DNA from 3 places in the Hafnia alvei genome. Region 1 is predicted to be linked to each of the others. Evidence: predicted binding sites of a transcription regulator. Region 1 holds the regulator's gene; each other region holds the start of a gene.

Region 1 (10,875 bases):
GCACCGAGCGGTGTAAGAATTTTTATTTCTGAGTTAACGCAATAAATTATAAAGGCGCCCTTAGGCGCCTTTTATTTTTCTCACAATAATCATCAACGATTACTGTTCTTCCTGCGCAGGATGCTTCGCAGCAGTCTCTTTAATCAGCTGCTGCAGTTCGCCAGCACGGTACATCTCAATAATGATGTCACAGCCGCCAACCAGTTCACCCTCAACCCACAGCTGCGGGAAGGTTGGCCAGTTCGCATATTTTGGCAGTTCAGCACGAATATCCGGATTTTGCAGAATATCAACATAGGCAAAACGTTCGCCACAGGCCGACAATGCCTGAACGGCTTGCGCAGAGAAGCCACAGCTTGGCAATTTTGGTGAGCCTTTCATGTACAAAATAATCGGGTTTTCAGCCAGTTGACGCTGAATTTTTTCAATGGTGGTCATTGTCATTTTAGTTTACTTCCTCTAGCCAGTGTTATGCCTATGGCATGCAAGTGCATATCGAATTATTGTACTGGATTGTACCGAGTGTCGCTCTGAGAAAAAAACGCCATCTTTTATGTGGCTATTATCTGAATTTCAACATCCCGTCACAGCGTAAGCTCAGTTTAATCTAAAAACGTGCTATGCTATATCCGTTTTGTACACGATCAGAATTACCGCGTTTTTTGAACAAAACAGTATCTGATTCAATCACCGTAACATTTGGTCACAAAGAGAATATAAATAGCAGAAATGAATGCTGTTTTGTTGCGGCGGTTTATTTAATACTGTTTGCCATGTTTTTTGCTTGGGACAAAGTCTGGAACCTATCGATGCGTCTATATATCGCGCTCTTTGTTCTGCTGTTTACACAGCTATTTGCTAATGCAGCGAATGCCTCTCCGGGGCATAAAGTCGTTGCCGATCAGCGAAAGTCGCATGCGACAAGTAGCGAAACTGCCGATCGTAAAAAACGAAAGCCGGCCACCAGCAAAAAAGAAAAAACTGCGGCACCTACAACAACGGCAAAAAATAAAAAATCGGTAGAGCAAAAAAGCAAGGCGACTAAAAAAACAGCAGACGTTCAGCCTACCGCTCTCGCCACCAAGTTCGCCAAAAATAGAGCCGTTGCGCGCAATAAAGCCAATAGCAAAAAAATAGATAAAGCAGTATTAGCCTCTATTTCTAAACCGAAGGCAAAATCCAGCGTCAAGAAAAGCGACACTCATTCCACGGCTAGGCTAGCTCGCGTTAGTAATAAAAAAACCTATGGTCGCCAGCGCGGTGAATTGAATAGCCATGGCAGAAACAGCAAAGGCGAATTAGCCAAGCTGAATCAAAACAATATTGAAATCGTTGATGGTAAACCGATCCGTTTGAGCCCTCAGCATAAAAAACGCTACCAGCATGCCAAGCAGACGGCCATGAATAAGCTGATGAATCAGGTAGGCAAACCGTATCGCTGGGGTGGAGCTTCACCAAGCACGGGCTTCGACTGCAGCGGTTTAGTCTATTACGCCTATCAGGATTTACTGAGCATCAAGATCCCGCGTACCGCCAATGAAATGTATCATCTGCGCGATGCGGCTCCGGTGAAAAAAACAGAGCTACAAAAAGGCGACTTGGTCTTCTTCCGTATTAATAATCGTGGCGCCGCCGATCATGTAGGTGTTTATATGGGCGAAGGTAAATTTATACAGTCACCTCGCACCGGCGAACAAATTCGGATCAGCTATTTAGATAATGATTATTGGCAAGGACACTACGTTGGCGCCCGCCGCGTAATGACGCCAAAAACGATTCGTTAATAGCAGAAGGTCATTGTTAAACAGATTTATGGTAGGGATTAATCGTATTTTGTGATAATCCCTATCATTTAGATTTACCCTGTCTTTGTATTATCCCCTTCCCCTCATTTTCGTACCGTCGCCGTTTTGAACGAATGGTGTACAAATCATCAATTGATAACCAAAAACAAAAATTTTGCCTGTTATTAGATTCAAAACTTGCTAAAATCGATCCCCATAACAAGAGCACAACAAGATCGTTTCAATTTTAAAAACCCGCTCACTGACATTAACGTTGGTGTGATGCATGAAACATAAAACACTTCCGTGTAACTGTTTCATTGCAAAATAGAGCAATAATAGGAGAGAGCAATGTCTTTTGAATTACCTGCATTACCATACGAAAAAAACGCACTCGAACCGCACATCTCCGCAGAAACCTTGGAATACCATTACGGTAAGCATCACAACACCTACGTGGTTAACCTGAACAATCTGGTTAAAGGCACTGAATTTGAAGGTAAATCACTGGAAGAGATCATCAAGACCTCTACCGGCGGGATCTTCAACAACGCCGCTCAGGTTTGGAACCACACCTTCTACTGGCATTGCCTGTCACCAAAAGGTGGCAACGCACCAACTGGCGCAGTAGCCGAAGCCATTAACAAAGCATTTGGTTCATTCGACGCTTTCAAAGAAGAACTGACTAAATCCGCGATCGGCAACTTCGGTTCTGGTTGGACTTGGCTGGTTAAAAAAGCCGATGGTTCTTTGGCAATTGTGAACACCTCAAACGCAGCAACACCACTGACCAGCGGTGATAAGCCTCTGCTGACCGTGGACGTTTGGGAGCACGCCTACTACATCGACTATCGCAATGCGCGTCCTAAATATCTGGAGAACTTCTGGGCTCTGGTAAACTGGGAATTCGTGGCGAAAAATCTGGCATAAGTTTGCTAAGTTACGCACATGAAAAAGGCGGTCAATTGACCGCCTTTTGTTTTAGCCATGTTAATAGCTATCGATAGAAAACTTAGCGATAAATCAATGTAGCGCGGCAACAAAACTAAAGATAACAATCACAGCCAGCGCCGCGACCGTTGTCATTAGAGAATATTTCAGGTCGGTTTCCATTTCTTCTTCTCCCGCATTTCGTTATCAGATCAATTTTGATTATACATAAACACTTGCAGAAAGTGTGTGAAATCATTTTCACATACCTTAAATGGGATCGCACGCAGTAAAACTTTCGATTATTCTTTCTGTTAACCCACAATTTTGACTTCCCCTTTTGCATTTTATAGGCCAAAATTTACGGTTTACTGCTACGTATCAGCTTTCATAACGTAAAAGAATAGGCTGGCGCTTGATAAATCCGCATATTCCTCTCTTTGATGCGATTGTAATCAGTATATTTTGATGTACGTAAGCAAACGATTAACGCAATAGCTATGTCATTGTGACATTAGCTTAGGAGTCATCTGTTTCATGGCAACGATTAAAGATGTGGCAAAACGCGCGGGCGTTTCAACCACGACAGTGTCTCACGTTATTAATAAGACGCGTTTTGTCGCAGAAGAGACCAAGACCGCGGTTTGGGAAGCCATTAAAGAATTGCACTACTCCCCCAGCGCCGTCGCCCGTAGCCTGAAAGTGAACCACACTAAATCGATCGGTTTGCTGGCAACCTCCAGCGAAGCGCCCTATTTTGCTGAGGTGATTGAGGCCGTTGAAAACGCCTGTTACAGCCAAGGCTATACGCTTATTTTATGTAACTCTCACAATAACCCTGAAAAGCAAAAAGCTTATTTGGCAATGCTGGCGCAAAAGCGCGTCGATGGGCTGTTAGTGATGTGCTCTGAATATCCAGAAAACCTGCTGCAAACCCTTGAGGACTACCGCAATATTCCAATGGTAGTGATGGACTGGGGCACACAGCGCAGTGATTTTACCGACGCCATTCAAGATAATGCGTTCGAAGGTGGCTATTTAGCCGGTCGCTATTTAATTGAACGCGGTCACCGCGATATTGGGGCGATTACCGGTCAGCTTTCCCGTAACACCGGCGGAGGTCGTCTGCGCGGCTTCTTGAAAGCCCTGCAGGAAGCCAATATTTCCGCACGCGATGAGTGGATGGTAGAAGGCGACTTCGAGCCAGAATCCGGTTACAAAGCCATGCACCAGATCCTATCGCAAAAAAATCGCCCAACGGCGGTCTTCGTGGGCGGAGATATCATGGCGATGGGCGCAATCTGCGCCGCCGATGAGATGGGCTTACGTGTACCGCAGGATATATCGGTGATCGGTTATGATAACGTGCGCAACGCTCGCTACTTCTCACCAGCGTTGACCACCATCCACCAGCCGAAAGAGCGTTTGGGCTCTATGGCCTTTGATATGCTGCTCGACCGTATCGTGAGCAAACGTGAAGATTCTCAAACGATCGAAGTTCATCCAAAACTCGTGGAGCGTCGCTCCGTTGCCGATGGCCCATATCTGGACTATCGCCGCTAAGTGATGAAGAGCAGCCCTTTTCTTTTAGCGCTGTTCCCCGTTGTGCTGTTCTTTGCCGGAGCGTTGCCAATATTGGCAGCGCTGCTGGCACTGACTCAGCCGCTGTCTGACATTTCCTCTTTCAATAACTTCATCCAGCCGTGGACGCTTTTACTCCAATGGCCAGGTTTGATGCGCTCGGTTGGCCTGAGTTTATGGAGCGCAATCGCCGCTACCTTAATATCACTTTGGTTGGCATTAGCGCTTTGCGGGCAAGTTATACAGCGCGCCAGCGGGGCCGCTCGCGCTGTTTCGAGCGCGATTTTAGCCATGCCGCATATTGCACTGGCGACCGGACTCATACTGCTGTTATCTCCTTCAGGTTGGCTACTCAGGCTTATATCCCCAACATTTACGGGTTTTGTGCGCCCGCCTGATTGGACGATCGTCAATGACCCTTATGCCCTGTCCTTAATTCTTTTACTGGTGATCAAAGAGACACCCTTTTTATTTTTGCTGGCGTTTAACATCGCGGGGCGAATTGATGTGGCCCGTCAAATGCAGGCTGGTAACGCATTGGGTTACCACAGTGAAAAAGTCTGGTGGTTGCTATTAGTGCCGCAAATACTGGTGGCCCTGCGCCTGCCGCTGTTTTGCGTGCTCGCCTTTGGGCTATCCGCCGTGGATATTGCGATTCTATTGGGGCCACAGCAGCCAACCACCTTGGCGTTGTTAGTTTGGCAATGGATAAGCGAACCCTCGATGGGGCACCAGTCTTTGGCCGCCGCTGGCACGCTGTTGCTTATTGCGATGACATTAGCCAGCTTTGGCGCATGGGGATGCGGTGAAAAACTCTGGTTGAAATATTGTCGCAACGCTTATGGGCAAAGGCGCAACACATGGCGTATGCCGCTTGCTCCGCTCTGGACAATTGGCGTGCTGTTAACGCTAGGTGCTTACGCGGTACTCTTCGTTTGGTCTATTGCGTGGCGTTGGCCTTTCTCTTCTTCTTTCCCGCTACAGTGGACCGATGATTATTGGCTTACCAGCATTCATCAGCTCAGTGCGCCGATTATGAATAGCCTGCTCATTGCGGGGATGGCGAACCTGTTAAGCTTGGTGCTGTGCGTTGGTTTTTTGGAGTGGCAATTTTATACGCGTAGCAAAACGAACTTTTGGCTTCTGCTCGCCCCACTGTTGATACCACAAATCAGCCTAATCTTCGGCTTACAGCATATGGCCGCTTGGCTGGATGTTATTGGCCTGCTGCCCAGCGTTGTCTTTGCCCATATGGTGTTTATCGTTCCGTACTATTTTCTTAGCCTCAGCGGCGCGTGGCAGGCTTTCGATTCACGACTGCTCTACACCGCACAATCTCTTGGCAAAGCGCCTTGGACCTGTTTCTGGCGCATCAAGATCCGTTTATTGAGCAAACCACTAACGCTTTCCGTTGCGCTAGGTTTCGCGGTTAGCATGGGATTATATTTACCCACGCTGGGCTTAGGCGCTGGGCGCTTCCCCACATTGGCAACTGAAACCGTTGCCTATGCATCCGGTATCGATCGTCGAATGGCTGCCGTTGCGGCCCTGTGGCAAACGTTCATTCCGCTTTTGGTTTACGGTATCGCGCTATTTCTGCCATTCATATTAACAAGGAATAAAAAACTGTGACGGTTTTAGCGCTCGAGCAATTTCAGCTTTTCCTGCATGGCACACCGCTAACTTCAGCGTTGAATACCCACGTAGAAGGCGGCCAAATACTCACGCTGATGGGGCCAAGCGGCTGCGGGAAATCGAGCTTATTGATGGCCATTTCTGGACACGCTCACGCCCCACTCTCAACGCAGGGAAAAGTGCTGATTGATAATCGCGAGGTGACTGAGCTTCCTGCCTATCAGCGAAAGATAGGGCTGTTATTCCAAGATGATTTGCTGTTTCCCCACCTTAACGTTGAGCAAAACTTGCTCTTCGCATTACCAGATAACACCAGCAGAGAAGAACAGCATCGGCAGGTCGCACTGGCATTGGGGAAAATTGGCATGAACGAATTTTCATCTCGCTATCCTGATGAATTATCTGGCGGCCAGCGCGCCAGAATCAGTTTGTTACGCACCCTGCTTTCTCGCCCTCGCGTGGTGGCTTTGGATGAGCCTTTTTCCAAGCTTGATAAAGCGCTGCGACAACAGTTTCGCCAGTGGGTCTTTAGCGAATTACGTCAGGCGAATATTGCCACCCTGCTAGTGACACACGACGAAGACGATGTTCCGCCACATGGCCAAATCATCATGCTCTAATCCTATTCAGGGCTCAGCCACTCTTGATTCATCGTTTCAGTATCACCTAAATAATCAAGCAACCAGTCAATCGCCGGCGAACGGGTATGATCTTCCCAAGTTACGCAGCAAGCGCTATCAGGAAACGGTTGAGCCAATTCTAAGATCTTCAGCTTACCCGCATGAACCAACGGTTCTGCCATGTGTGCAGGCATCAAGCCAACGCAAAGCCCATTCTCCAGGCAATCGCAGGCCGACTGCCAATCAGGCACCACCAAGCGGCGCTGGTTATCTAATAGCCACGTATCGCGCTTAGGCAGATCTCGAGATGTGTCTTCAATGCATAAAGCAGGAAAGGGACGAATTTTGTCGTCACTTAACTCACCCTCCAGCGTTGCCAGCGGATGATCGGGGCTAACCAGACAATGCCAGCGTAGAAACCCCATATCGCGAAAAGAAAAACGCCCTCCGGCGGGAACCGCGCGCGTCGCTCCTATCGCCACCTCTACGCGTCCGGCGACCAGTGCATCCCATACGCCGTTGAACACTTCTGGGTGGATCATTAATTCCATATCAGGAAAATGGCGGTAAAAATCGACCACCAGTTGGCGACTTCGGCGAGGATTAACGATGCGATCTACTGCAACATTTAGCTGTCCACGCCAGCCATTTGCTACCTGTTGACATTGACGGCGGGTGGAATTCATTTTTTTGATAATAGTTCGAGCTTCATCAACAAAAAATGCGCCTGCCTCGGTGAGCTCAACATCTCGATGACGCCGCTCAAACAGTGATACCGCTAGCCAAGTTTCTAGTTGGCGGACCGTATAACTCACGGCAGACGGCACACGGTGCAGTTCTTGGGCTGCGGCACTAAAACTTCCCGTCCTAGCAACCGCATCAACAACCTCTAATGAGTATTCCGACCACATGTGCGCTACCTCACTTTTCTTGCTTTCAAAAATTTTCATCCATGATAGCAAATATTAGCGTTTCACAAGTAATTAGAGAGATCGCTACACTCCCCGCGTCACACATTCATTCTGCAACAAATATATAACGAGTCAAAATAATGCGAACTTCATCATTTTTCATGTTCTATCTGGCCGGATTGAGCATGCTGGGATATCTGGCCACTGATATGTATCTTCCCGCTTTTGGTGCGATGCAGCAGGATCTTAATGCTTCCGCTGGTGCCATCAGTGCGAGTCTCAGTATTTTCCTCGCCGGTTTTGCCTTCGCGCAGCTGGTATGGGGGCCTCTGTCCGATCGCATCGGGCGTAAGCCGGTTTTAGCCATGGGCTTAACCCTGTTTAGTCTTGGCTGCTTGGGCATGCTGTGGGTGGATACCACCACAGAGCTTCTGGTGCTGCGCTTTGTGCAGGCGATTGGGGTGTGCTCTGCCGCCGTGACGTGGCAGGCGCTGGTTATCGACCGCTACAGCAAAGGCGTTGCCAATCGCGTGTTCGCTACCATCATGCCGTTGGTGGCATTGTCCCCAGCTCTTGCGCCGCTATTGGGCGCGTGGTTGCTTAACCATTTAGAATGGCAGGCTATCTTTGCCGTGCTGTTTGGCATCTCTTTGCTGCTGTTAATCCCAACCCTCATGCTTAAAGATGAGCGTCGGAAACCCGCAGAAAACCAGCCTAAAGAGAACATCAGCTTTTTCCAACTGATGCGCTCGAATATTTTCTCCGGCAACGTGATGATTTTCGCGGCGTGCTCCGCCGGTTTCTTCGCGTGGCTCACCGGTTCACCGTTCATTTTAGGCGATATGGGCTATGGCCCGAATGACATTGGCCTAAGCTATGTTCCACAGACCATCGCATTTTTGATTGGCGGCTATGGCTGCCGCGCGCTGCTGAGCCGTATCGGCGGAAACTTAATGCTGCCTTGGCTGTTAGTGGTATACAGCCTGAGCATGGTAGGAATGTTTGCGATGGCGCTGCTGGGTTCACCGGGACTCTTTGCGCTGTTAGTCCCTTTCTGCATTATGGCCATGGCAAACGGCGCGATTTACCCTATCGTGGTTGCCAATGCATTAACGCCATTCCCAGAAAGCAGTGGCAAAGCAGCGGCATTGCAGAACACTCTACAGTTAGGCGTCTGTTTCTTGGCAAGCCTGCTGGTATCCGTTTTTGTCGAGTCAGCGTTATTGGCCACAACCGCCATCATGGCGGGCACCGTAGTATTGGTTGCTTTCGGTTACTGGCTCAAAAGTGACAATGTCACAAGAAAATTATCCGATGAATCGCTAGCGGCGAGTGAATCAGGTAAAAAACATCAGTCACAGCATTAATTTATTTTTGTCTCCTTTACGCTAAACCATTGAGCAGCGGTGCGGATTCATACTTGAGTCTCTCACCGCTGCGTCCTATACTGCGAAGGTTGCTTTTACAATTATTCTGCTAGTAAGTAACTTTTGCTTTCCGATGTGCGGAGCACATCACATTTTTTCTTAAGGATGAGTCCCTGCTAACCGCATGGGTTTCCTCAGTTTTCCATTTTTCTAAGTCGGGTTAAACACCGCGGATTATCCGTTGGTACTCGTGCGCCTTTAGATTGCCAACGCTCTCTAGCAGGTCAGTTTTATGAAGAATTTGGTTCATGGAGAAACTATGAGTTCATCGTGTATAGAAGATCTAAGCGTGCAAAACAGTCAATGGTATCGAATTGCCAGTGAAATGTTGCAGTCGGCAGACATCGAGGTTAATGGCTCGCGCCCTTTTGATATTCGCGTTAAAAATCCACACTTTTTCAAACGCGTCTTGCAAGAAGGCTCACTCGGTCTGGGTGAGAGCTATATGGATGGCTGGTGGGAGTGCGACCGTTTAGATATTTTCTTTCAGAAGGTGCTGCGCGCTGGGCTTGAGAATCAGCTGCCACACCACATCAAAGACACCTTGCGTGTCGCAGCGGCGCGTCTTACCAATCTTCAATCGAAAAAACGTGCATGGATCGTCGGCAAGGAACACTACGACTTAGGAAATGATCTCTTCAGCCTAATGCTCGATCCCTATATGCAATATTCCTGCGCCTACTGGAAAGATGCGACGACGCTAAAGCAGGCTCAGGAAGCTAAGCTAAAACTGATCTGTGAAAAGCTTCAACTGCGGCCAGGAATGACCCTGCTGGATATCGGCTGTGGCTGGGGCGGTCTGGCAGCTTATGCCGCGAAGAACTACGGCGTATCCGTTCACGGCGTCACCATTTCAGCAGAGCAACAGAAAATGGCTCAGGAACGCTGTAAAGATTTAGACGTGCAGATTTTGCTACAAGACTACCGTGACTTGAACGCACAGTACGATCGCATTGTGTCAGTGGGGATGTTCGAGCATGTCGGGCCAAAAAACTACCAAACCTACTTCAACGTGGTGGCGCGTAATTTGAAGCCTGATGGGCTTTTCTTACTGCATACTATTGGCGCAAACGAAACCAATATGCATGTGGATCCGTGGATCAATAAATATATCTTCCCTAATGGCTGCCTCCCCTCGGTTAAGCACATCGCAACCACCAGTGAAGGTAAATTCGTGATGGAAGACTGGCACAATATTGGGGCTGATTACGACCGCACGTTGATGGCTTGGTATGAACGTTTCGTCCAGAATTGGCCGAAGATCGAGCATAACTATTCTCAACGCTTCTTCCGCATGTTTAGCTATTATCTCAATGCCTGCGCGGGGGCTTTCCGCGCTCGAGATATCCAGCTATGGCAAGTGGTGTTTTCTCCTCGCGGAACTGAAGGCGGCCTGCGCGTAGCGCGATAATATCTGATGGTTATCGGATAGTAAAAAGGAGCCCAAAGGCTCCTTTTTGTTTGTCGCTAGCTATTTGGCCACCGATGGCAAACCTGAATTACTTCAGATATTGGCCGGTACGTAAGGCTTCAATACGCTTATCCAACGGCGGATGTGACAGGAACAGTTCGCTAAATGATTTATTACGACCATTGATGCAAAATGCCATCATGCTCCCTTCTTCCTGCGGCTCATAGCTTGTTTTCAAGCGTTGTAGTGCAGCGATCATTTTTTCACGCCCTACTAAATTAGCCGACCCCGCATCAGCGCGGAATTCACGATAACGCGAGAACCACATAGTAATAATGCTCGCTAAGATCCCGAATACAATCTCCAATACCATGGATACCGCGAAATAAATCATTGGGTTGCCGCTGCTGCTTTCACCCTCATCGCGGTTGCCCGACAAGAATCCAGCAGCTACCTGAGCGATCAGGCGCGAGATGAAGATAACGAAGGTGTTCACCACGCCCTGAACCAGCGTCATCGTCACCATATCACCATTGGCAACGTGGCTGATTTCGTGCGCGAGCACGGCTTCGGCCT
Region 2 (10,875 bases), 1.8 Mb from region 1:
CAGGTGTAAGGTTCGCCAGACTTATGTTGGATGAGAATCAAATTTAGCTCGCCCACTAGCAGCAGTGTTTCCATGTAACCACTGAGGTCGGCGATCGATGAGGGGCGCCAGCGCGCGCCCCTTCAATCCTCGCGCTTTTATCCGAGACGCCATCTCCGCTCCGGTTTGGTATCGCCCATCCAGGGCGCCCCAAACTCCGCCGGTACATCCCTGTACCGGCGGCTCTCTCTACCAAGACAAAAATACCTTTTGTCTTTCTCTGTAAGATGAAATGAATTTTAGAGCCACCAGCAGGGATGCTGGTGGCAGGCTGAGGGCGTACAGGATGTACGCTCCGAAACCGGTCGGCTAAACGACTCGGTAAAAAGAGCGCGGGTCAAGGGAGTACGCTCTGGTACTCCCTTGTCGGACACCAACATCAATGATTACATAGGAGTTTTAATACTTACCGGTGGCCGAAACATTACACCGCCCCCACATACATAAAGATACCTTACCCACTCTTCTCCACCAGCAACGCTTCCAGCAAATCAAGGTCGTGCAGCAGTTTCTGCAACGTTTCATTGCTGATTTTTTGTGTGGCACGCAGGTGGTAAAGCTCACCGCGCTCAGCGCGTAGCGCGGTTAAACGGAAGCGACGTTCAAGGTTTTCAACCTTACGCATCTCTTCGGCGTTTTCCTTGGTGCTAATGCGCCGACGCAAACTCCCGATCACGCGCGAGCTCACCTCTGTCAGCAACTGAGGATCGATGTTTTCTTCGGTATCGACTTCCAAGCGTTCCTGCATTTTCTTCAGGCTTTCAATCGCGACTTCTGCCGTAACCGATTTCGCCATCGTCTCTTCTTCTCGGTAGGTATTCGTGTCGTTGACCTCCATGCCTTTCAGCAGCAATGGCAGCACGACAACCCCGACGATAAGCGAGAATAAAATCACCCCGGTGGCGATAAACACCAGCTGATATCGACCAGGGAATGGCGTGCCATCGGTCAAAAACAACGGAATGGAGAGCACACCAGCTAAGGTAATGGCACCGCGTACCCCCGCGAACGACGCAATCCACAGATCACGCAGGCTATAGCTGGCAAACTGCAGCGGGTTACGTTTCATGAAGCGTAAACTTAAGCGACGCATGCACCATAGCCACAGGAAGCGTAATACCAGCAGCACGCCGTACACTAACGCAACATCGGTGAACAAGAACCATGTCTGGATGGTAGGATCGCGCTCCGCCTGAATAATGGAGCTTTCCAAAATTCCCGGCAGTTGTAGCCCCAACATGATAAACACCATGCCGTTAAACACGAATTCGAGCATTGCCCAAACGCTGTTAGCGCGCAGGCGCATCGTCAACGGAGCATTACGAATCACGCCCGATTGGCTGATGGTCATCCCCGCGGCAACCGCGGCCAAAATACCGGAAACACCTACGTGTTCAGCAATCAGATAGCTGGCAAACGGCAGCAGCATCAAGAATACAATTTGCGTGGCAGGATCATCACCGGACCAGCGACTCATGATACGCAGCGATTTGCTGTATAACCATGTCACAGCAACACCGGCGAACAGACCACCAATAGCGACCTTAAGGAACTCAAGAGTCGCACCGCCTACGGTGAAGACCATCGTTCCCATTGCAACGGCGATAGCAAACTTCAGCGCAACCAGACCAGACGCATCGTTCATCAGGGCTTCGCCTTCCAGCACGCCCATAATGGTTTTTGGAATGCGACCTTTGCCCACAATCCCCCCCAACGCCACGGCGTCAGTAGGAGAGAGCACAGCAGCCAGAGCAAACGCAGCCACCAAAGGAACTTCAGGCAGTAGGATGTGCAGGAAATATCCGACGCCAACCACCGTAATTAATACCAGCACCAGCGCCAGACCTAAAATCTCACGCCCGTGGTGTAAAAACTCTCGCGTTGGCGTTTTCCACCCGTCAGCGAATAACAACGGAGGAATAAACAGTACGAGGAAAAGTTCAGGGTCAAAATCGACGTGCAGGCCAAAATGCGGCCATGCCAGCAGAGCCCCGATAGCAATCTGCATCAGCGGCAACGGTATTTGGAACGGCAACATACGCGTTACCACCCCAGATAAGGACACCACTAGGATCAGGATCAGAATAGTAAAGAAGATTTCCATGCTTTCCTTAGTCTCACTACAAAATACAACCGCGTTTTGCTTATAAATACCCTTTCAAACATATCACCTTATGATTTTTGTCCTAAAGGAGAAAGTGTGCAAATAGGCTGAGAATTACCTGAAAGTAACCAATGGTATTATTTCTGTTGAAGATAGCGACCGCAAGCGCTCATCACTTAAAAAAAAGAGCGCCCTAAGGCGCTCTTCTAAACGTTATCGGTTTTCACGCAGCAAACTTAAATTGCCCAGCCACCTGCATAAAATGCCACTAACGCAATCGCAATAATTACCGTGCCCACATTCAGCTTGCGCCACTCATTAGAGAAAATACGACCAATCACTAAGGTGGTAAAGCCCAGCATAATACCGGTAACGATGTTACAGGTCAGTACGATAAACACCGCACATACCAGACCCGACATCGCATCAACGAAGTCATTGAAGTCTAGCTTGGAAACGTTACTCAACATCAGCAAACCAACATACATCAGCGCCGGTGCCGTTGCGTATCCCGGAACCAAATAGGACAACGGGGACAGGAATAAAATCAGCAGGAACAACACGCCAACAACGGTAGCCGTGAGTCCGGTTTTACCGCCTGCTGCCGTACCCGCCGCCGATTCGATATACACCGCAGCAGGGGACGCGCCAACAAAACTAGAGACAATGCTGCTCACTGAGTCAGCGGTTAACGCCTTGCCACCGCTGATGATCTGGCCGTCTTTATCCAGCAGGTTTGCCTGACCAGCCACCGCACGGATGGTACCGGTCGCATCAAAAACCGCCGTCATCACCAACGCCAACACGCTTGGCAACACCACCGGCTTCAATGCCCCCATGATATCGAGGCTAAAGATCAGCGATGAACCATCGGCAGCAGATAGGCTTGGCAATGCGAACAGCCCCTGATACTTCACGCTTGGGTCAAAAATCAGTCCGATGATTGAAATACCAATAATCACCAGCAGAATGCCGCCTGGGACTTTCAGTTTTTCCAAACCGAAAATAATGGCCAGCCCCAGCAGGGACATCATCACAGGGAAAGAAGTGAATGCCCCCAGTGCCACCGGCAGCCCTTCAAGTGGGTTTTTAATCACTAAACCCACGCCGTTCGCGGCAATCAACAGCAGGAATAGGCCAATACCAATTCCCGTTCCGTGGGCAATCCCCATTGGCAGGTTATGCAATATCCACGAACGTATCCCCGTGACCGAAATCAGGGTAAACAGAACACCCATCAAGAATACGGCGCCCAAAGCCACTGGAATACTGATGTGCTGCCCGAGTACTAAACTAAACGCGGTAAACGCCGTCAGGGAAATCGCACACCCGATGGCCATTGGCAGATTCGCCCACAGCCCCATCAGTAAGGAACCAAAAGCCGCCACTAAGCATGTTGCAACGAACACGGCTCCTGGGGGAAATCCAGCCTTACCCAACATGCTCGGCACGACGATAACGGAATACACCATGGCAAGGAAAGTGGTAACCCCCGCCAGCACTTCTTGGCGAACGCTGCTTCCACGAGCAGAAATTTTAAAGTAAGCGTCAAGCGAACCGCCCGATTTACCCGCTGACCCTTCTTGAGATGAATTGCTAGACATATTGATGTCCTCTGAGTGTTTTAACATTGCGCATGATGACAATAATGTTGTTCAAGATTGCTAACGCCTGAACCTGCGTTTTTCTTATTACCGTAACTTTGCAATATCCATTTGCGGTATCTATAGCTTGCTACAAAACCACAAAGCAAACGATTACCCCATCAAGCACATCAGTTATAAAAATGGGACGGTTATTTAAGGCAAACGATTATCTGGCCTATAAACCGTCATTTCAACTAAAGATATCGACATTTTAGGTGCGTTCGTACACTAATTGTCCATCGACGTAGGTTCTGTAGATCGAACGGTCATCGCCAAGCGTCATCATCACGAATAATTTGTCCATGAGAGTCACAGAGTTATCGTAACGAAGCTGCTGTAACGGCGTTGCCGTTGGCTCTAAAACCACAAAATCAGCCTCTTTGCCTATATTGAAGTTACCGATAATGTCATCAAGCCCCAATGCTTTGGCACCGCCTAAGGTCGCCAGATAAAACGCCTCATAGGCAGACATTCGCCAGCCCTGAAGCTGCATCACCTTGTACGCTTCATTCAGCGTTTGCAGCATATTGAAAGTGGTTCCGGCGCCAATATCCGTACCCATGCCGACTTTAATCTGTTTATGCCACGCTTTTTTCAAGTTGAACAAGCCGCTGCCGAGATACAAATTCGACGTAGGACAAAACGCGATAGACGATCCGGTATCGCGCAAACAGTCCCATTCTGGCTCTTCTAAATGTACGCAGTGCGCAAAAACGCTATTTTTACCGGTTAGCCCATAGTGATGGTAAACGTCTAAATAGCCCTTCCGTTCTGGATACAGAGCTTTTACCCACTCAATTTCGTCTTTATTTTCACAAAGGTGGGTATGGAGATACGTATCGGGATACTCTTCACGCAGTCGCTGCGCCATTGCCAGCTGTTCTGGCGTCGACGTTGGAGCAAAACGCGGCGTAATGGCATAGAGCAAACGCCCATTGTGGTGCCAGCGTTCAATCAGCGCTTTGCTTTGGCTATAACTGGTTTCAGCGGTATCGAGCAAATAATCAGGAGCATTGCGATCCATCATCACTTTGCCCGCGATCATTCGCATATTGATGTTATGCGCGGCCTCAAACAGCGCATCAACCGATTCGGGGTGAACCGTGCCAAATACCAGCGCCGTGGTGGTGCCGTTGCGCAATAGCTGCTTGATAAAGAAAGCTGACATTTCGCGGGCGTATTCAATGTCGTTATAACGTCGCTCGGCGGGGAACGTATGTTTATTCAACCATTCCAGCAACTGCTCACCATAAGCGCCCACCATTTCGCTTTGCGGATAGTGAATATGGGTATCCACAAAGCCGGGCACGATCATTTTTCCGCTGTAGTCACGCACGCGGATGCCCTCTGGAATCAGATGCTTTCCTTCCTGCCATGTGCCAAACCACTCAACTTTCCCGCGGCGGAGCAACATTAAGCCGTCTTCAATAAAGCGCAGATGAGATTCAATTTCCTCAGGCTGCTCTACTGTTTTGACGATATCTAAAAAATTACCGCGTATCGCTTTCAAAGCATGTTGTTCAGACATGATGTTTTCTCCATTAGCATGTCAGAGTGACAAACCGCTATTTCGCTTGAGTAAAATTCTCAGTCACCGGCTTAATCAGTTCTTCCAACTCATCTTCTTGACCACGCTTATTCACTCTTGGGATCAGCAGGTTAAGAATGATGGCGGTCACGCCGCCCGCACAGATAGGATTTTCAAACAGCACATAGATAGAATCAGGAAGGATACGAAAGATTTGCGGATCGTAGGAAACGCCCAGCCCAATCCCCAAAGCTGTCGCCACAATCAGGGTTTCACGCCGATCCATACCGCCGCACAGAATAATTTTTATCCCTGCGAGGGCAATCATCGAAAACATCAGTGTCATTGCGCCGCCTAAAATAGGCGCGGGGATGGTGGTAAAGAAACGCCCAATAACCGGAAACAGGCCCAGAATCACTAATATCGCCGCGATGTATTTCCCCACATGTCGTGAAGCTACGCCGGTCATTTGGATCACGCCGTTGTTTTGCGCAAACGTGGTCAGCGGTAAAGAACCCAGAGCACAGGCGATCACCGAAACCAAACCATCCGCCAGCACACCGCCGGATAATCGCCGATCATATTCTTCCCCCACAATGGGACGTTCAGAAATAATCGCCGTTGCCGTGATGCTGCCCACCGCCTCCAAAATACTTAAAAGATAGATGGTAGCGGCAACCAAAAAGGCATGAAAATCAAACGAGAAACCATATTTAAACGGTTGAGGGATAGTGATAATCGGCAGATCTTTTAGGGTCGAGAAATCGACAATACCCATAAACAACGCACAGACATACCCCACGATTAAACCGATGGCGATCCCCCCCATCCGCAACAGCGCGTTCTGGCAGCAGTTAAAACCGATCACCACGCAAAGCACCAGAAAACCCAGACCGAGATTTTGATAGCTACCAAAGGAGCCATCGCCTTTGGCGGGTAAACCGCCGCCAAAATCAATAATGCCGACTTTGATCAGGCTAAGGCCAATCATCAGAACCACAACGCCGCTAACGGTCGGTGTGATCACGCGTTTGAGATAGGGAAGAACCTGCGACGAGGCAACAACGAGGAAAGCACCGACAAAGGCCACGCCAAGTAAGGCGGAGATAATCGCCTGTTCGTCGAGCCCGTCTTTTTTCATCGAGCCCCCCAGCGCAATCATGACGGTCACGAACGAAAAATTGACCGATTGAATGGAGAGTAATCCTGACCCTACACGACCAAATCGATTTACCTGGATGAAAGTACCAATTCCCGAGGCAATCATCGCCATAGAAACTAAATAGGCGGTGACCTCTGGAGATAACCCTAGCGCGGTGCCGACAATAAGCGCAGGAGCAACCATGGGGACAAAAATGGCGAGGAGATGCGTCACCGCACCGATCAACATTTCATGCAACGGCGGCTTATCATCAAGATGATAAATAAGCTCTGAATCCCCAGAAGATAAGGACTCATTTTTAACGGTTTTATCTGCAACTTGCTGTACATCAGACATTTTCTACTCCACTGAGAAATTGAATATCTGATTCAATAAATGCGGGAAAAACCATGCAGAAACCCTGCCCAGATTAAATTGAATCCAGACTAAAGCTCATGCTTAGTTAACTATTGAATCGTAGAGGTGCGGAGATGATTTCCCCGCACCTTATTACGCTTACGCCTCGAGTTTATTCAGTCCTCGGAGGATTTTTTCCGGTGTAAAGTGCCATTCTCGCAACCAAACACCACAGGCATCGTGGATCGCCGTCGCTATCGCTGGCGCTGCGCCGTTCACGCCGATTTCAGAAATGGATTTAGCGCCGAATGGGCCAACCTTATCGTCGCTGGGCACGAGAAATGCGCGGAAATCGCGTGGGATATCACCAATTTTTGGAGCCCCGTAGGTCTGTAGATCGCGCGTTATAGGGCTACCGTTTTCATCATAAAACAGCTTTTCTGTCAGGCTGTGTCCGATGGCACGCATAGAAGCGCCGTAGATTTGCCCTAACGCCAGTTCTGGGTTAACCGGCGTACCACAGTCGAGCAATGCATAGAACTTATCGAGCCGAATCTCACCGGTTCGCACATTGACCGCAACCTCAGCAAAGTTTGCGCCAAACGGGAAAGCAAAATCTGGCGTGATATAACACGCGGTGGCAACCAGCGTACCAAAGCCCGTTCCCGTTTCCGCTTTATGTGCAATCTCAGCGAAGCTCACTTCACCCTGCTTGCCCCGCACGATGCTTGGGCTGACGATCACCACATCGTCGATAGGCTCACCCAACATTTGGGCCCCGTGGAAGCGAATTTTTTCTTTCAGATTTTCAGCCGCTTTCTTGGCAGCGTTGCCGGAGAAACACGTACCCGAGGACGCATAAGCCCCCTTATCAAAGAGCGCATGATCGGTATCACCCGAAATAACATGCACATCAGCCAGAGAACAACACAACACTTCTGCGGTAAGTTTAGTGACAACCGTATCCAATCCGGTGCCGATGTCTGCGCCGCCTGAATGAACGATAATCGTGCCATCAGACTCCAGTTTCACCATGCAGTTCGCTTGGTCGATATCTGGAATACCGGATTTCTGCATGATAATCGCCACACCTTGACCGATTCGCCAATCCCCCTGTGGAGCCTTATTTTCTCCCCAGTTCATCAGCTCACGTCCTTTACGCAAAATCGGTTCTAACGCACAGCTCGCCGCCGTTGGCACCGACGTTGGCATTTTACCCTCGCCAATCGCGCCTAATATTTTCAGCTCTTGTCCTTCGATTACACGGTTGAGTTCGATCATATCCAGCAAATCGATATCGAGCTGTTCAGCTAACTCCGCCAGCGCCATGGTTAGCGCAAAGTTTCCTTTTGGCGCGCCGTAGCCTTGGTAGGCACCGGTTGGGCAGATATTGCTGTAGTAGGTCGTCACTTGGAAATTGACGTTGTCGCAAGGATAGAGAGGCAATGAAAGCGCGGGGCCATTGCTGGGAACCGTTAACGAATGGTTGCCATAAGGGCCAGTGTTGGCGCGGAAATCCATATCAATGGCGGTAAGCTTACCTTCTTTCGTTGCCCCAATTTTCACTTTCACTTTGGCAACGTGTCGCGTGGTGTTACTGATAAATTCTTCTTCGCGAGTGTAATGGAAATAGACCGGACGCCCCGTCACACAGGTCGCCCATGCACAGACCTCCTCTAACAGAATGTCCTGCTTGGAGCCAAATCCCCCACCCACACGCTCTTTGATAACGTGGACTTTATTTTGTTTCAGCCCAACTAAACGCGCCACCTGACGACGAACATGCCACGGAACTTGTGTAGACGCGTGGATCACCAGCCGCTCACCGTCCATATAGGTGAAGCAGACATGGGTTTCTGTCGGGCATTGCTGGGCTTGGGTCGATTCATACGTGCGTTCAATCACGACATCCGCCTGAGCGAATCCCTTTTCAACATCCCCAATACGGCCGTGAACGCCTGCGGCAATATTGCTATGTGGTTTTGCGCCAATCGGGAAGTTGATAATCATGTGCTCGCCCCGCGTCGCCGAGCCCCGATTCTGCACCTCAAGGTCAGCCGGTGCGCCGTTCACATAAACAATAGGTTCATCGTGAACAAGCGGTGCACCGTCGGCCATTGCCTCATCAATCGACATGACCGGTTTCAACACCTCAAAGCTGACGTCTATCAACGCTAATGCCGCCAGCGCAATCTCTTCGCTTTCGGCCACGACCGCAGCCACACGATCGCCCACATGACGCATCTTCTTACCAAACATACGACGATCGAGCGGAGAAGGTTCAGGCGCGCTTTGTCCCCCCGGCGTGTAATAAATATCGGGGCAGTTCAAATGCGTAATCACATGTACCACACCCGGCAATGCTTCTGCCTTACTCACGTCTAAATGCGTAATCAGCGCGTGCGGATGCGGGCTGCGCAGCATCTTGATAATGCAGGCATTGGCAGGAACACGATCTTCAACGTAACAAGGTTTAGCCTGCACCATTTTGGCAGAATCGACCTTTGGGCAGAGCTTGCCCACCACCTGCAAATCATCGCGAAACTCCGGTGCGATCTCCTGCTGGCAGAAAGGATCGGCCATGCGTGCCTGTGCTAATTCAACCACCTGATAAAACTGCTGATAGCCCGCATCGCGGCTAAATAATCCCGATAATGCATCATCAATCTGAGTTCGCGTTGGTGACGGGATGCGCTCAAGCAGCTCGGTAAGAATTAACGCAGCCGCGGGATCGTTATAGCCTGATTGCACAATCCCCACATCAACCATCGCCTGTTGTACCGGGCTAAGTTGATTCCACGTGCCCAGTGATTCTGCGGTGCGGACCACTGTTCCCTCAAGTTGGGCGGCGATCAGCAGTGAAGCGTTAACCACCACACCGTCAAAAATAATGGCATCGGAACCCGCAAACCCAAACCCATCGTCACTGTTACGTACAGAATGTAGGCCTAGATTGAACAAGACTTTCTGCACGTTATCCCCCGCCTCACATGACAACGTGCGAGGGGTACCATTTAGCGTAAAGCGAATATTCATATCACTTTTCCTCACTCATCTGCTGACAGTCAGCCAACAGTTCTGCAACGACAACACCCGCGATATAGCGCTTGTATGCTTCGCTGCCTCCGATATCAGCACGTGGGGAAATGGCATCGCTCACGGCCTTCTCTAATGCATCATCACTCAGGCCGCGAGACTCTACGTCACGCAGTCGTATTGCTCGTTCAGACACGCCATCAAGGGCAATTTTCATTTCACCATTGGAGCCGGTAGCTACCGCCGCGGTTATCACGGCTAAGCCAGCGGCAGAACGTGCGATCTTACGCGTTGAACAGTTTTGATAAGGATCGGGAAGGATCACCTCCAGCAGAAGATCGTCACGATCGTTATCCAGATATTCTTCTAGACGGAGAGTTTCGCCTGCTGCCGCCACCACTAGCGCATCAAGCGCTAACAACACGGGGAGTAGAACGCGTTCTTTCTGCTTGGCGATAATTTCGCCTGCTAGGGTGGCTTGATTACGGAGATGGCGAGAGTAGATAAATCCCAGAGCATCACGCAGCGCATCGGGGACCAACGGGGTATCAATCAGCTTCTGTAGCGTGACTTGAGAACCAATGTGTAGTTTTTCCTGCTGCAAACTCACCTTATCAAGCCCGAGTTTTGATAAAGCGATGCCGAACTTCTTTGTCGTTTTGGTCGGCGTCGCGTTTAACTTGCTACCTCCGCCAAAATAGACCGCCTCATCCTGAAACTGGTGCTTGAGTTCAAGCGCCTGCTTAATGGATTCTGGCCAGAAAAATTGCTCAATCATTTTTCATCCTCTTGTTATTTGCCCTTAGAAGGACAAACCGCCCCTAATAAGGGGCGGTATAACAGTTATGCTAACTCATCCATCCGCTTCCATAACCGTGCCGCCACCTTGCTGGCTTCGGCATAGATTGGCGTTACATCAAACGGGAACTGACCGTTTTCATAAACGAAGCGTCCTTCAACCATCACACTGCGGACGCTGCCCGATCCCATACCAAATGCCAGATGTCCGCCAATATTTTGGGCT
Region 3 (10,875 bases), 1.3 Mb from region 1:
GGCAGCAAGATGCCAGCGGCGTATGCGCTTGGTTGAAGGCGTATTGCAGGAGGAAGCATGATTTTGCGTTGGTTTTGGCGCGAGTGGAAATCGCCTTCGCTATTGATTGTGTGGATGGCTTTAACGTTGGCAGTGGCCTGCGTTTTGGCACTGGGAAGCATCAGTGACCGAATGGAGCGTGGACTTAGTCAGCAAAGCCGAGATTTTCTGGCCGGTGATAAAGTTCTGCGCAGCGCACATCCTGCTGATGAACAGTGGCTGACGCAGGCTCAGCGCGACGGACTGAGCGTAAGCCGCCAGCTTTCTTTTTCCACCATGACGTTTGCTGGAGATAGACCACAGCTGGCGGATGTAAAGGCAACTGACACGCTTTACCCGCTGTATGGTGAATTAATTACGCAACCTGCCGGATTACGTCCTGAGCCTGGCGAAGTGCTGGTCGCCTCACGTTTGCTATCCCTGTTAAATTTAAAAGTTGGGGATAGTTTAGATGTGGGGGACGCGACGCTAAAAGTGGCTGGCGTGGTGGTGCAAGAGCCTGATAACGGGTTTAATCCGTTTCAAACTGCACCAAGAATTCTTATCAACCTTGCTGATGTTGATAAAACGGGTGCGGTGCAGCCAGGCAGCCGCCTGAGCTATCGTTATATGTTTGCCGGCCCCGCTGATGCTATCGAACGATTTACGCAGTATCTGACGCCACAGCTGAAGCCTGACCAAAAGCTGTTTGGGCTGGAGGAATCCGGTGGGACGCTGGGTAAATCATTGCAACGCTCGCAGCAATTTCTGCTGTTATCCGCGCTGCTAACGCTTTTACTGGCGGTGGCGGCGGTCACCGTTGCGATGAACCATTACTGCCGAAGCCGCTATGAACTGGTGGCGATCCTAAAAACGCTCGGCGCTGGGCGTAAAACGTTGTTGCGTTTAATTGCAGGGCAATGGCTGGCCTTGCTGCTGGTGGCTGGTGTTGCGGGAAGTGCGCTAGGGCTATTGTTTGAAGCATTGTTGATCCGCCTATTGGCACCGGTTTTGCCGACAGCACTTCCTGCTGCGGGAGGCTGGCCTTGGGTTTGGTCGCTGGGAGGCATGGTTCTGATTTCGCTGGTGGTTGGTTTAAGACCTTATCGCCAACTGATAGCCACTCAACCGCTGCGAGTGCTGCGTAGCGATGCTTTTCGCGTGGTGTGGCCGCTGCGCTATTACCTTCCCATTACGGCGCTGATTTTAATTGCAGGCTTGATATCGTTAGTTGGGCTGAGCACGCTGCTGTGGTCGTTGTTATTGGGCATGGTGGCCTTGGCATTTCTGCTTAGCGTGGTGGGCTGGGGTGGGTTAGTTGTGCTGCGTAGGCTTACGCTTAAGAATTTGGCGCTACGTTTAGCGGTTAACCGCTTATTGCGCCAACCTGCGGCGACCATCAGTCAACTGGCTGCGTTCTCACTGTCGTTCATGTTATTGGCTTTGCTGTTAGTGCTGCGTGGGGATTTACTCGATCGTTGGCAGCAGCAATTACCGCCGGACAGCCCGAACTATTTTCTGATGAATATGACGGAGCAGCAGGTTCCACTGGTAAAAAATTTCCTTGAGCAACATCAGGTAGAGGCACGTACGTTTTATCCCGTGGTGCGCGTGCGTTTAACGGAAATTAACGGACATGAGGCGACAAAGTTAATTGCTGAAGATGCGCCTGGGGGAGAGGCGGTTAACCGTGAGCTCAATCTGACGTGGCAAGATAAATTACCTGAGCATAATCCGTTAACCGCGGGTTATTGGCCGCCTAAGGCCGGTGAGGTTTCCATCGAGCAGGGGATTGCAGAACGTCTTGGCTTGGGGATTGGTGATGAGGTGACGTTCAGTGGTGATACGCAAAATTTTAGCGCCAAAATCACCAGCCTGCGTAAAGTTGACTGGGAAAGCCTGCGGCCAAACTTCTACTTCATTTTCCCCCCGCATGCGTTGGATGGGCAGCCACAGACTTGGCTAACCAGCTTCCGTTATGTGGGCGACGAACAGCTACTGACTCAGCTTAATCGGCAATTTCCAACGCTGAGCCTGCTTGATATCGGTGCGATATTGCAACAGGCGAGTCAGGTATTGCAGCAGGTAAGCCGCGCATTAGAAGTGATGGTGATTCTGGTCATTATCTGCGGCGTATTGCTGCTAATGGCGCAGGTGCAGGTGGGAATGCAACAGCGTCGGCAGGAGCTAAGCGTTTATCGTACGCTAGGTGCAGGGATGCGTTTATTACGCCGCACATTGTGGAGCGAGTTTGCCTTATTAGGATTGGTGTCTGGTATTGCGGCGGCAGCGGGTGCCGAAGTAGCATTGTGGCTGCTGCAACGACAGGTGTTTGATTTCCCGTGGCAGCCGAATTACTTAATGTGGGCCTTAGTTCCTATTAGCGGTGCGCTGTTGCTTTCATTGTGCGGTGGCTTCTTAGGTGCTCGCTTGCTGAAGAGATAATTAATATGAGCACGCCGACATGGGCGTGCTCATCGATATATTATTCAATTCATCTCTTTCTTAATACTAATTTCTCTGGTTGATTGAGATATAAATTCCGAAGTGTTTGCTCGTTTATTTTATAAAATCATATGTTTTTAGTGTGATTAATTGCATGTGATGTCATTCATAAGTAATATCGTTTTATATGGTTTTAGTAGAATATATGGGTGTTTGTTTAATATTTAAAAGGAATTTAAATATGAATAGAACTGAGGTTAGTGCAGAGTCTATTAAAATAAATAAATTTGTTATCTTTTCAATTGCATTATTGATTGTACTTTTTGCCTTGTTTCGCCTGTTTGGTTACATCAGACTTCCCGCATTGGAAGCATTATTCCCGGTTTCTACATCAGTAACGCTGGTGCTAAATGTTTTATTAGCACTATTTATGCTGATGAAATTTAGCTTCGATAGAAAACACCTTTATTTGGTGGTGCTGGCGTTCGCTTATGGTATCTCTTCTCTTTACCTCATGAGCAAACTGCTTAGTTATCCGGGAGTTATTTTTATCGATGGCGGTATTGGTACCAACGCTAACGATCTGGCTATCTACTTTATCTTTCGCAGCGCCAGCATGGCGATATTTTTTCTTTTATCTTTAGCTGTTTATCGCTTATGGAATAATCGATTTATTAATATGGTTTCGGTCACTGCTCTGTGCACGTGCTTGACGATTATTCTGCTGTCTACTGCCTATTTTGTTTCAAGCCATAGTTTGGTTTTAAGTTTGCCAATTGTTGATGAGGGAAGTCTTTCTTATCAGCAGTTTTGGAGCTCATTCGTAGGGATTTATCTGGTTTTTCTCTGGGGCGGAACCACCTGTGCGGTGATGTGGTTTGCCGGTGTGAAGAATAATTTTTGGGCAAGCCTAAGTCTTAGCTGTATGGCATTTTTAGGTAGCACTATGCTGCTTAGCGGCAGCGAATATATGACGTCCCTGGCATGGTATGGCGCTCATCTTTTTGAAGTGCTTGCGACATTTGTTGTGATGCTGGCTTTCTTATTCGATATTTTTAAACTTTATCAAAAAGCACGTATCGATTATAAGATTTCCTACAATAATTCCATTCGTGATCCTATGACGCGTTTATATAATCGTAGTTACTACTATGATTCTTTAGTCAATCGAATGCAGAGCGTATCAAAAAGCGCGCCGATTACCTTACTCGTGGCTGATATTGACCATTTCAAACGGATTAACGATATCTACGGGCATATAACCGGTGATCGTGTGATTCAATATGTGGCAAAAACCTTGCAAAGCACAATACGCAAAACAGATATTGCAGCACGTATTGGGGGAGAAGAGTTCTCTGTGATGCTAGATGGTGTTAGCACAAATGATGCGCTAGAGATTGCAGAGAAAATACGCGTTAAGATTTGCCATCATCAGGACTCGCCATATGGGAAGGATGTTCCCGAGAAAATGACTATCAGCATTGGCATTTATACCGTAACGGGGAATGAGCTTACCGCTGAACAATGCGTTGCACGTGCTGATGAGGCAATGTACCGAGCGAAGTTGGAAGGCCGCGATCGTGTGGTTATCTATTCGGCGCTCACCGCGAAAATGATGGGGCGCGAGAACTCAGCGCCATTAAGAGCAATATATACTTAGTTTATTGCTGTGAAGTAAAAACGGAGCCTTTAGGTTAATGCTGGTCACTTAAGCGTGATTTTAGGGGAAGTACACCGATGGGGTCGTAGCAGCTTTAGCTGCCGGAGCGCCCCGCGGTGTGCTAGCCCCGTGTATCTCGAACTCTTAAACGATCTGCATTAGCCTTTAGGCTCCGTTTTTCATGATCAGAATTAGGCGAGTAGTTTTTCCTGCGCCCAACGTATCCCGCTGTGATACTCCGCCGAAAGCTGTGGCGTGAGCTCATTTAACGCGGCGCTGAGAAGTGAAGCGTTGGTGTCATTGAGATTGAGATGGCCAACTTTGCGCCCCGGACGTACTTCTTTGTCGTACCAGTGAAGATGGACTAACGGTTGTGCCATCCAGCTATAGTTCAGCTCGGTGCCAATCAAATTAACCATGACTGAAGGTGTGCTAACCACGGGAGTCGGGAGCGGCAAATCCAGAATAGCGCGCAGATGCAATTCAAACTGGCTTATCGATGCGCCATTCTGCGTCCAGTGCCCGCTGTTATGGACGCGCGGCGCAAGCTCGTTAATCAGTAAACCATCATCCACCACAAAGCACTCCATCGCCATTACGCCGACGTAACCAAGCTCATTCATGATAGCGCTGAGCATTTGCTCTGCCTGCTGCTGAAGCTGAGCATTTGGCTGAGGAAGGGCGACGCTAGCCCGCAGGATCCCATCTTCATGCAGGTTGTGCGTTAACGGATAAAATACACAATGGCCATCATGGGCGCGGGCACCCACTAATGAGACTTCGCCAGAAAAGTTGATGCCTTGTTCAACGATGCAATCGCCGTAAACGTCTGCGGGTAATTCAACCTCATCACCAGGGCGAATTCGCCATTGACCGCGGCCATCGTAACCGCCGGTGCGACGCTTCACTATCGCGAATTGACCAATATTGGCAAATACTTCTGGCCAGTCGCTTGTTGAGGCTAATAGCTGCCATGGTGCGGTAGCTAGGTTCAGCTCATCCAGCAGCTGTTTTTGTGTCAAACGGTCTGCTAGACGCGGAAAAATATCGCGGTTAACAAAGCCACTGTGGCGTGCTAACTCTCGGGTCAGTGGAGTTTCTGGCCAGCGTTCGATTTCAGCCGTAATAACGCCTTGTTGCCAAGGAACGGCTTCTGGGTCAACGTCGAGTCCGACGGGGAAAACGGTGATCCCCAACGGTTCACCCGCCTGACGTAGCATACGGCCAAGCTGGCCATTACCTAAAACGCAAACGGGCTTCATGCTTCCTCCCGAGGATCGGGGTGTGCCAGTACTTCGTCGGTTTGTGCCTGGCGCCATGCCGCCATGCGACGTGCGAGCATTGGGTCATGCAAGGCTAAAATCTGGGCTGCCAATAACCCTGCGTTTGCAGCACCGGCTTTACCGATAGCTAACGTGCCAACGGGAATACCTCGTGGCATTTGCACGATGGAATAGAGGCTGTCTACGCCGCTGAGCGCTGCGCTTTGCACGGGCACGCCGAGTACAGGAACTAATGTTTTTGCCGCCAGCATGCCTGGCAGATGTGCAGCACCACCCGCACCGGCGATAATGATGTCAAAGCCTCGCTCGCAGGCCTGCTCGGCAAAACTAAAGAGTTTGTCTGGAGTTCGGTGAGCGGAAACCACTTCGACATGGAACTTAACATCAAGCTGGGTCAAAACTTCGGCGGCAAACTGCATGGTAGCCCAATCGCTTTTGGAACCCATAACGATGGCAATTTTTGCCTCGGATGGGTTAGCCGGAACAACATTGGCTGACATTGATGGCAAGCTCCTGTTTAACGAACTAACTTTGGTAACTCAGCACCGCTGAGCGAGTAAAGAGGTGCGAAGTATATCACGTGTTTATAGTGACGAAAACGGTTGCGTAGCGTTGCCTATACCGAGTTTTAGCGTCAACAATAGCACTTTGAGCATCAACATTATGTATGCCGTGCTGTTGTGTTTTTGAACAGATATGACGCTATGTATATTGTTATAATAGCTCGAAAAAAGTTAGTTATAATTATTAGTCGTCATTGAACAGGTTGTTAATTTTGTTTTTCTAGATACTTTTTCAGCTAAATTACATTACTGCTTATTAGTTTTAAAATATATAAGAATTCGATCTATTATAGTCATGTTATATATTTCATTGATGGTGTAATTGTAAATTGTAACGATTAATTTTATTCATTGAATGTCTGTTTATATAATGATATATATCAGTTAACAAATTAAATAACATGAAAATCCTAACTTAACCTTAGTGGTGGTTAGAGAACAGGATGTTCGCTATGTTAGAAAAAAAATTTTCCTTTCTGGAAAAAGGTCATTTTTTAAGTTTAGTTTCGTTCTTATTACTATTTTGTTTATTTGTATTTTTTGTCCGCTTTGGTGAGCATCGGTTTGATGCTCTGCGCTCTTTTTTTCCAGTATCTACAGCTATTGTCTTAGTTTTGCATATGTTTTTAACTATTATTATTTTGATACGCTTTCACTTCAATAATACCCATCTGCACTTAATCGCCATAGCAAGTGCTTATGGACTATCGAGTTTGTTTCTTGCGAATAGTCTATTTATATACCCTGGTGTTTTAATCTCAGAGTCTAAAATTAGTGAAAGCGCAAATGCTTTAGCCGTTGATTTCGTTATTCGCAGCTTTTCAATGGCCGCGTTATTTTTGCTCTCAGTGTTCTTCTATATAAAAAGAAAATGTAATTATGTTAATAAAAGCACTGTGGCCGCGAGCTGTGCTATTGTCATATTGATAGCCGTTAGCTTAGCGGTTGTTATTATAAGCAATAATGACATTTTACAATTGCCAATAATTGAAACGGATGAACTTAACTACCGCCGCCTGTGGAGTTCACATATTGGCAATGTCTTGATAATTATTTGGGTAATAACAACATTCACGGTTGTGTTCTTTACTAAGTTAGTTAATGGATTTTGGTTTAGTCTCAGTCTCAGTTGCCTAGCATTTCTTGGCAGTATCTTGTTGATGTGGCGTAGTGAATACGTAACCTCGTTAGCGTGGTACGGCTCTCATTTGTTTGAAGTACTGGCTACATTGTGCGTTGTTCTGGCGTTTATTTACGATATCTACAAGCTTTATCAAAAAGGCTTGGAGGATTATCTTGAATCCTATGAAAATTCTATCCGTGACTCTCTCACGCATCTCTATGACCGGCGTTACTTTAACCATAAGTTGGCTAGCCGGATTAAAGGGGCTTCTGAAGCGTCACCGATTTCACTGTTTTTCATTGATATTGACCATTTCAAAAGTATCAATGATGGCTACGGTCACCCGGTTGGCGATAAAGTGATTCGTCATGTTGCTGATACAATGGTGGCATCAGTGCGTAAATCGGATGTGGTTGCGCGCTACGGTGGTGAAGAATTTGCCATTATTCTTAAAGGGTTAAATTCAAAGTCGGCATCTAGAATTGCTGAGAATATCCGCAATCGTGTGTCTGAAGACGTTCGCGTTCATGGGGGACCGGAAAAAGTTACGGTCAGCATCGGTGTGTACACTATAACCGATCAACATCTCAGCGCAGATGAAGGCATATCCCGAGCCGATACCGCGATGTATCAAGCTAAAAAAAGCGGACGAAATTGTGTTGTGATTTTCTCTCATTCTATCTCCGACGTTGAGCACACAATCGCTTAGCTTCCCTCAAACATCAGAATTTTCGCGTTTTCTCATTCATCTGACTATTTCATTCCTTTTCTCGTTCGAGATAAGACTGATTTATACTGTATGGACTGGTAATATACCGCCACATCGCTTAAGGCTAAAATGCCCTAGGCGTGTGGCATTTGGACGGTATGCACCGTTATTCGCTTTATCAGTTCACACTTCATCAGAGTAAAAAGAAAACATGTCTGTCAAAATTTTGGCCTCCTCCATTACGAGCCTAGACTCATTTAGCCGCGATCCGGCGACGGCGTTAAAATCCGGCGATCGCGGAGTGATGACTGTGCTCGATAACAACATGCCAATTTTTTACGCCGTGACGCCAGAGAGAATGGCTGAGCTGTTGGCCATTGAAGATGCTGCCGGTCGTGCAAATTCAGATGTCGCTCTTGAAGAGTCTCTGTTTAATGATGATTTTAGCCATGACGCTGCCGCGCCTGTGGTACAGAATATTCCAACGCCGTTGGGTAAATTTGTGATGTACGCAGGATGGCAGCCTGACGCTGATTTTTTGCGCATGGCGGCAATGTGGGGATGTATTTTGACCTCACCGGTGACGCCAACCGAACTGGCCTCCTTTGTTGCTTATTGGCAAGCAGAGGGGAAAGCCTTCCATCATATACAATGGCAGCAAAAACTCGCACGTAGCGTGCAGCAAAACCGCATGAGCAACGGCGGGCAGCCAAAACGTGATGTTAATGACATAGGCGAACAAGATTATTCCATCCCTAAAGGTTTCAGAGGTTAAAGATGAAAGATGCCGCTAGCATGAACCTGATGCAGAGATTGAAGAAAATGATGCCTGCTCACGTTGAGCCTAAATTCACTAACGCCGAAGAGTGGCGGGTTTGGCAGGAAGAAGAAGGGCGCAAACGGTCAGAAGCCATTTCACGTGAGAATCAGGCAATGAAAATGCAGCGCGTTTTCAAGCGCTCTGGCATTCGCCCCCTGCATATGAACTGTTCGTTTGATAATTATCGTGTCGAGTGCGAAGGGCAACGTATTGCTCTAGAGCGCGCGCGCCAATATGCTTCAGAATTTGACGGCAATATCGCAAGCTTTGTGTTTTCTGGTAAGCCTGGTACAGGGAAAAATCATCTGGCGGCGGCTATCGGCAACGATCTGATTTTGCGAAATAAGTCAGTACTTATTGTCACCGTGGCGGATCTGATGTCGAGCATGAAGGGCACGTTTAGTGGCCACAGTGACACCACCGAAGAGCGCCTGTTAGAGGATCTCAGCGCGGTGGATTTGCTTGTTATCGATGAAATTGGTGTGCAGACTGAATCTCGCTATGAAAAAGTAATCATCAATCAAATCGTTGACCGCCGTTCATCGTCTAAACGACCAACTGGCATGCTGTCTAACCTAAACGTGCAAAGCATGAATACGTTACTCGGCGAACGCGTGATGGATCGCATGAGCTTAGGTAATAGCTTATGGGTTAATTTTGATTGGGAAAGCTATCGCAGCCGCGTAGTGGGTAACGAATACTAACGCGCGTTCAAGGCGTATTTAGAAGGGAAACTCAATCAGTTCAATACCTGCGGGCGTAACGCTTATCATCGAACCTTGATAGTGCCATGCGCCCAGTACGGCCCGCTTTGCAAGCTTATCGTTTGGCATGGAAACATCATGAATCGCTGGACGGTGAGTGTGCCCATGAATCAGCCACTCGGCTTGATTTCTCTCTAACGCTTCTATAACAGCCTGTTGATTGACGTCCATGATGGCGTCAGATTTATCACCGTTGGTCATTTGGCTGCGATCGCGCATCTTGGCCGCGATATTTAAGCGGGTACGCAGGGGTAACCACAAAAACAATTTTTGAATAAGCGGGTTATGCACTTTACGGCGGTAGCGTTGGTAGTCTTCATCGTCGATACACAGGGTGTCACCGTGCATGATGAGAATGCGGTGTCCATACAGCGTCAATAAAGTTTCTTGGGGAAGTAACGTCATCCCGCATTCCTGCGCGAAACGTTTACCGATCAAGAAATCACGATTGCCATGAATGAAATAGCAAGGTGTGCCAGAGGATGTTAGATCGCGTAATGCTGCGGCAATTTCACGGTGCAGCGGCTGCGGATCGTCGTCGCCAATCCAGTATTCAAAAAAGTCACCGAGAATATACAAAGCATCTGCCTGATAGGCATCGCGCTGTAAAAAACGCAGAAAACCGGCGGTAATCGCCGGTTCCTGTTCGCTAAGATGCAAATCTGCAATAAATAGCGTACGCATCAAGAAAGCGATTATTCGCTTACGGTGACGCTTTTGATGAACACGTCTTCACGTGGAACATCTTGGTGCATGCCGCTACGGCCAGTAGAGACAGCTTTGATTTTGTCTACTACGTCTAAGCCTTCAACGACTTCGGCAAAGACTGCATAGCCCCAACCGTCTGGACGCTCTGAACGGAAGTTCAGGAAATCGTTATCAACCACGTTAATGAAGAACTGCGCAGTTGCTGAATGTGGGTCGTTGGTACGCGCCATTGCCAGCGTGCCACGGGTGTTTTTCAAACCATTGTTCGCTTCGTTTTTGATCGGAGCTTTGGTTTCTTTTTGTTTCATGCCAGGTTCGAAGCCGCCGCCCTGAATCATGAAGCTATCGATAACACGGTGGAAGATGGTGTTGTCGTAGAAACCTTCACGGCAATATTCCAGGAAGTTGGCAACGGTAGCCGGTGCTTTGTCGTCAAAAGTTTTGATGACGATGTCACCGTGGTTGGTGTGGAAAGTAACCATATCAATAATCCTGTTTTTTTGATGTAGAGGACGAAAGAATGCGATTGTAGCCGATGCGCAGGGCGCTGACACCCTTTTGTCGCAGTTAGCGTATCGCCTTTCTTAACGGTACATCACTACGATAACGGAAATACCCCTTGGGCTGCAAAACTCTGTGAAAATCGAAAACTTGAAAGAGTACAAAGAAGAACACAAGAAATCGGCCCCCAAACGGGTGAAAATAGGGGTTATTCTTGCAAACAGCCTTTCTTCGCGGTTCAATACACCTAATATTATGTCAAACATCACGGATGCCCCGAT

Evidence for each region. Region 1 encodes PurR, which represses purine synthesis genes. Its sites were predicted from a motif close to CANGCAAACGTTTGCNTG; they were not measured.
Region 2: the regulator PurR is predicted to act here: its motif matches at 3,945-3,962, upstream of AB3Y96_RS20195 (NCS2 family permease).
Region 3: the regulator PurR is predicted to act here: its motif matches at 5,998-6,015, upstream of purE (5-(carboxyamino)imidazole ribonucleotide mutase).

What each region holds. Positions count from the first base shown of each region.
Region 1 is NZ_OZ061315.1:2,506,065-2,516,939, forward strand. Features, by position in the region: gene AB3Y96_RS12005 (Grx4 family monothiol glutaredoxin) at 100-444, opposite strand; gene AB3Y96_RS12010 (NlpC/P60 family protein) at 810-1,784, shown strand; gene sodB (superoxide dismutase [Fe]) at 2,136-2,714, shown strand; gene AB3Y96_RS12020 (YnhF family membrane protein) at 2,808-2,897, opposite strand; gene purR (HTH-type transcriptional repressor PurR) at 3,252-4,277, shown strand; gene AB3Y96_RS12030 (ABC transporter permease) at 4,281-5,927, shown strand; gene AB3Y96_RS12035 (ATP-binding cassette domain-containing protein) at 5,924-6,550, shown strand; gene punR (DNA-binding transcriptional activator PunR) at 6,553-7,461, opposite strand; gene punC (purine nucleoside transporter PunC) at 7,602-8,828, shown strand; gene cfa (cyclopropane fatty acyl phospholipid synthase) at 9,148-10,299, shown strand; gene htpX (protease HtpX) at 10,388-10,875, opposite strand, start outside.
Region 2 is NZ_OZ061315.1:4,342,146-4,353,020, forward strand. Features, by position in the region: gene AB3Y96_RS20190 (Na+/H+ antiporter) at 494-2,143, opposite strand; gene AB3Y96_RS20195 (NCS2 family permease) at 2,380-3,747, opposite strand; gene guaD (guanine deaminase) at 4,001-5,317, opposite strand; gene AB3Y96_RS20205 (uracil-xanthine permease family protein) at 5,355-6,815, opposite strand; gene AB3Y96_RS20210 (molybdopterin-dependent oxidoreductase Mo/Fe-S-binding subunit) at 6,975-9,851, opposite strand; gene ygfM (molybdopterin-dependent oxidoreductase FAD-binding subunit) at 9,853-10,629, opposite strand; gene ssnA (putative aminohydrolase SsnA) at 10,695-10,875, opposite strand, start outside.
Region 3 is NZ_OZ061315.1:1,160,431-1,171,305, forward strand. Features, by position in the region: gene ybbA (putative ABC transporter ATP-binding protein YbbA) at 1-61, shown strand, start outside; gene ybbP (putative ABC transporter permease subunit YbbP) at 58-2,463, shown strand; gene AB3Y96_RS05475 (MASE4 domain-containing protein) at 2,705-4,123, shown strand; gene purK (5-(carboxyamino)imidazole ribonucleotide synthase) at 4,315-5,385, opposite strand; gene purE (5-(carboxyamino)imidazole ribonucleotide mutase) at 5,382-5,906, opposite strand; gene AB3Y96_RS05490 (GGDEF domain-containing protein) at 6,422-7,801, shown strand; gene dnaT (primosomal protein DnaT) at 8,013-8,576, shown strand; gene dnaC (DNA replication protein DnaC) at 8,579-9,325, shown strand; gene AB3Y96_RS05505 (UDP-2,3-diacylglucosamine diphosphatase) at 9,344-10,069, opposite strand; gene ppiB (peptidylprolyl isomerase B) at 10,081-10,575, opposite strand; gene cysS (cysteine--tRNA ligase) at 10,874-10,875, shown strand, end outside.